DNA from 2 places in the Paucibacter sp. B51 genome. Region 2 is predicted to be linked to the other one. Evidence: predicted binding sites of a transcription regulator. Region 2 holds the regulator's gene; the other holds the start of a gene.

Region 1 (2,456 bases), 280 kb from region 2:
TCAAGGCCTATATGGCCAGCTTCGATCCCAGTTTTGTGGCCCTGCGGGGCAGCGAAGAGCAGACCAAGGTGGCGGCCAAGGAGTTCAAGGTGTATTACGCCAAGGTGCCTGGCAAGACCCCGGAAAGCTACACACTGGACCACACCGCAGCCAGCTTCATCTTCGACCCCGAAGGCCGGGTGCGCGTGTTCTCGCGCTATGGCTCGGGCGCGCAAGCGCTGGCCGACGACATCAAGCTGCTTCTGGCGGAGAAGCGCTGAAACTCGAAGCCAGCTGGCGATTCGTCACGCCAAAAAGAAAACGGCCCCCGGAGGGGCCGTTTTTCATGGCGGGCGCGTGTCGGATCAGGCCGGAGTGAGTGCCTTGCGCATCTTCTTCATCGCCGCCACTTCGATCTGGCGGATACGCTCGGCCGACACGCCGTACTCGGCCGCCAGCTCATGCAGGGTCATGCCGCCGGACGAATCGTCGTTGACCTTGAGCCAGCGTTCTTCGACGATGCGGCGGCTGCGTTCGTCCAGTGCTTCCAGCGCGCGGCTGATACCGTCGCCGGCCAGCTCGTCGCGCGCTTGGGCTTCCAGCACGCGGGTCGGTTCCTGGCTGTCGTCGGCCAGGTAGGCGATGGGAGCGAAACTCTCGCCGTCCTCGTCGCTTTGCGGCTCGAGCGCCACATCGCCGCCGGACATGCGGGTTTCCATCTCCAGCACTTCTTCCGGCTTGACGTTCAGCTCGCGCGCCACATGGGCCAGCTGCGCTTCGCTGAGGCTGTTGCGATGGGTTTGGTCGTCGGCCTGGTCTTCCTTCATGCTGTGCTTCATCGAGCGCAGATTGAAGAACAGCTTGCGCTGGGCCTTGGTCGTGGCGACCTTGACCATGCGCCAGTTGCGCAGCACATATTCGTGGATCTCGGCCTTGATCCAATGCATGGCATAGCTGACCAGGCGTACGCCCTGGTCTGGGTCGTAGCGCTTGACGGCCTTCATCAGGCCGACATTGCCTTCCTGGATCAGGTCGCCCTGGGGCAGGCCATAGCCCATGTACTGGCGCGAGATCGACACCACCAGGCGCAGGTGAGAGAGCACCAAGCGGCCGGCGGCCTCAAGATCACCGCTGTCACGCAGACGGCGGGCGGCCGAGCTTTCCTCTTCCGGGGTCAGCAGGGGCAGGCGGTTGACGGCGGAGATGTATGCATCCAGGTTGCCGAGCGAGGGCACCAGCGACCAGGGGTCACGGACCGTCAGAGCAGTGGGTGTAGACAAAGTCATCGCTTTCTTTCGCAAGCCGAACCTCAGCGGTTCCATGAGGTCAATATTAGCACTCTCGTTTAGTGAGTGCCAAATCGCTGGGGTTATTCCAGAAAGTGGATGAATATGCGCTTTTTGGTGAGTGCGCTCGCTAACTTATAGCGGCGCATCGCCGGCTTGCGTCAGTCCAGCAGGCCGAAATCTGGGCTAACGACCATGGTGTCGATGTCCAGCAGGATCAGCATGCGCTCGCCGATCTTGCCCAGACCGGTGATGAAGCGGGCGTCCAGCGCCGCCGCCACTTCGGGTCGCGGCTTGATCTCATCGGCGCTGAGTTCCAGTACGTCGGAGACCGAGTCCACCACCACACCGACGATGCGCTGCGCCACATTGAGCACGATCACCACGGTGAAGGCGTTGTACTCGCCGCTTTGGCCCAGGCGCATGCGCAGGTCGACGATGGGCACGATGACGCCGCGCAGATTGACCACACCCTTGATGAAATCGGGCGAATGGGCGACGCGGGTGGGCGGCTCGTAGGAGCGGATTTCCTGCACTCGCAGGATGTCGATGCCGTATTCCTCGCCACCGATGCGGAAGGTCAGGAATTGCTGGGTGTCATGCCGGGCCTGGCCGGTGGCGGGCTGCAGGGCTTGGGCACCAGAGGAGGGAACCAGTTCGTTAGAGCTCATGGATCGGTGGGCTTGTCTGCGGTGAAGTCGGGGGAGGGCCGGTCATTCGTGAGAACGTCGCACACTCATTTTGCAACCATTGTGCGCCGCGCCATCGCTCGATCTGCTGCCCCCGGGCCGGGTAATTTCCCCCATGCAGTTGGCGCCTGCCGGCAGGTCAGGCCAGCGCCCAGAAAAAAGCCCCGCGCGGGCGGGGCTTTCTCGTCGCAGAGGGCTTGCGCTTGGCTCAGACGTTGAAGAGGAAGTTGAGCACGTCGCCATCCTTGACCACGTATTCCTTGCCTTCGGCGCGCATCTTGCCGGCATCCTTGGCACCTTGCTCACCTTTGTAGGTGATGAAGTCTTCATAGGCGATGGTCTGGGCGCGGATATAGCCGCGCTCAAAATCGGTGTGGATCACGCCGGCGGCTTGCGGGCCGGTGTCGCCCTTGTGGATGGTCCAGGCGCGCACTTCCTTCACACCGGCGGTGAAGTAGGTCTGCAGGCCCAGCAGGCTGAAGCCCGCGCGGATCAGGCGGTT
Region 2 (2,456 bases):
AGCGATTGGGACTTCAGCACCAACACCAGCGCCTCCGCCATGGCCATCGCCGACAACGGCAGCATCGTCGGCACCGCCGTCCACAACGGCCAGGTCCATGCCTACCAAATGACCTTGGTGTCCAGCGTGCCGGAGCCGGAGAGCTGGGTGCTGACCTTGGGCGGCCTCGGCTGGCTGGGCGTCGTCAGCCGCCGCCGCGCCAAGCCCACTCCGACAAACTCACCTCAGCGCTGACCCACTCCGGGCCCTCAGAGTTCCCGATTCGTCATCTCGCACGGCTTCACGCCGTGCCTTCACGCCCGCAACTGCGGGCCTTTTTACGAAAGGGAGATTGCAAAAAACATCCAGCCACCCCTGACCCGGTGATTCCTGGAAAAGTGAGGCAAAGAGTGCGGCAAACGGCTGCCAACCTCGACCGCGCACCGCGAAATGGGTGTGGCTTGGAGGGGATGACTGGTAGGCCGTACAGGACTTGAACCTGTGACCAAGGGATTATGAGTCCCCTGCTCTAACCAACTGAGCTAACGGCCCCCGGGGGACTTGAGACCCTTGGAGAAGAAGAAAAATCGCCGGCCTTGCACCGGCGAAGCCCGCGATTGTATAGGGGCGCTGCGGGCGAGGGCTGGGGGCCCGAGGGGCGCGCGAATCGCGGAGCAACCTGTCCCGCAGGTGTTCACCCGTTCACCCGTTCACCTGTTCACCCATTCACCGCGCCAGCGGCGCCCCGCCCCTCACTTCTGCGACAGCGCCTGACTCACCATCCGCGAGGTGATGTCCACGATCTGGATCATACGGTCGTAGGCCATGCGGGTGGGGCCGATGACGCCCAGGGTGCCGACGACCTGGCCATTGACTTCGTAGGGCGAGGAGACGATGGACAGCTCTTCGAAGGGCACGACCTGGCTCTCACCGCCGATGTAGATGCGCACGCCTTCGGCGCGGCTGGAGACGTCGAGCAGGCGCATGAGCTGCGTCTTTTGCTCGAACATATCGAACAGGCGGCGCAGGCTGCCCATATCGTTGGAGAAGTCCTGCACGGTGAGCAGATTGCGCTCGCCGGAGATGATGACGCGCTCCTGCTCGTCGGCCATGGCTTCGCTGCCCACCTGGACCGCTGCGCTCATCAGGCCGGAGATTTCGCTGCGCAGCTGGTCCACCTCGCTCTTGAGGCGCTCGCGCACGGCCTCGAGGCTCAGGCCGGCGTAGCTGGCGTTCAGGCGGTTGCTGGCCTCGGCCAGCTCGGCCTGGCTGTGGTCTTGGGCGGTGAAGATGACGCGGTTCTGCACATCGCCATCGGGCGAGACCATGATGACCAGCACGCGGCGCTCGCCCAGGCGCAGGAACTCGATGTGGTGGAAGACACTCGGCTTGCGCGGCGCGGTGACCACGCCGACGAAATTGGACAGGCTGGACAGCAGATGCGCGGCGCTGGCAATCACACGCTGGGGCTGGTCGGGCTGGATCTGGGCCTCGATCGGCCGGTCATCGGGCACCACCAGGCCGGGCTGGGCGGTCAGCATGGTGTCGACAAAGAGCCGGTAGCCGCGCGCCGTGGGGATGCGGCCGGCGCTGGTGTGAGGGCTGGCGATCAGGCCCAGCTCTTCCAGATCGGCCATCACATTGCGGATGGTGGCAGGACTCAGCTCCAGGCCCGAGGCTTTGGACAGGGTGCGGGAACCGACAGGTTGGCCGTCCGCGATATAGCGTTCGACCAGGGTTTTCAGCAGGGATTTGGATCGCTCGTCGAGCATGGCGGCATTGTAGGGACTGGCGCCCGCCTTCAGCGGACTGACATAGTGCTGTGGTGTAATTCTTCGCTATGGCCAAACGTTTCCAACATGTGGCAATCGTCGGCAAACACCAGGCCCGCGGCATACGCCCGATTCTGGAGGAGATTGCCGATTTTCTGATGCGGCAAGGCCTCGATGTTTCCCTCGAAAGCGAGACCGCCCTCAACACCGGCATGACGGCCTTCGAGGCCTTGACGACCGAGGAGCTGGGCTCGCGCTGCGACCTGGCCATCGTCGTCGGCGGTGACGGCACCATGCTCGGTTTCGCGCGCGAGATGGCGCCGCATGGCATCCCGCTGGTGGGCATCAACCAGGGCCGCCTGGGCTTCATCACCGACATCTCGCTGGAGAAGTTTCAGGAAGCGCTGGCGCCGATTCTGGACGGCGATTTCGAGACCGAAAAGCGCTCCATGCTGGAAGGCTCGGTCTGGCGCGATGGCGAGAGCATCTTCGACGGCCTGGCCTTGAACGATGTGGTGGTCAGCCGCGGCGCCACCGCCAGCATGGTGGAGCTGCGCATCGATGTGGGCGACGAGTTCGTGGCCAATATGCGGGCCGACGGTGTGATCGTCGCCTCGCCCACCGGCTCCACCGCCTACGCCCTCTCGGCCGGCGGCCCCATCATGCACCCCAGCATCGGCGGCTGGCTGCTGGTGCCGATCGCCT

What was found. The regulator HrcA, encoded in region 2, represses chaperone genes, less so after heat shock. The targets are predictions, from matches to a motif close to TTAGCACTCNNNNNNNNNGAGTGCTAA.
Region 1: the regulator HrcA is predicted to act here: its motif matches at 1,312-1,338, upstream of rpoH (RNA polymerase sigma factor RpoH).

What each region holds. Positions count from the first base shown of each region.
Region 1 covers NZ_JAPIVN010000001.1:2,324,767-2,327,222, forward strand. The annotation lists gene OOB33_RS09935 (SCO family protein) at 1-260, shown strand, start outside; gene rpoH (RNA polymerase sigma factor RpoH) at 345-1,265, opposite strand; gene OOB33_RS09945 (chemotaxis protein CheW) at 1,427-1,936, opposite strand; gene ychF (redox-regulated ATPase YchF) at 2,163-2,456, opposite strand, start outside.
Region 2 covers NZ_JAPIVN010000001.1:2,042,862-2,045,317, reverse strand. The annotation lists gene OOB33_RS08710 (PEP-CTERM sorting domain-containing protein) at 1-234, shown strand, start outside; tRNA gene OOB33_RS08705 (tRNA-Ile) at 455-531, opposite strand; gene hrcA (heat-inducible transcriptional repressor HrcA) at 732-1,751, opposite strand; gene OOB33_RS08695 (NAD kinase) at 1,820-2,456, shown strand, end outside.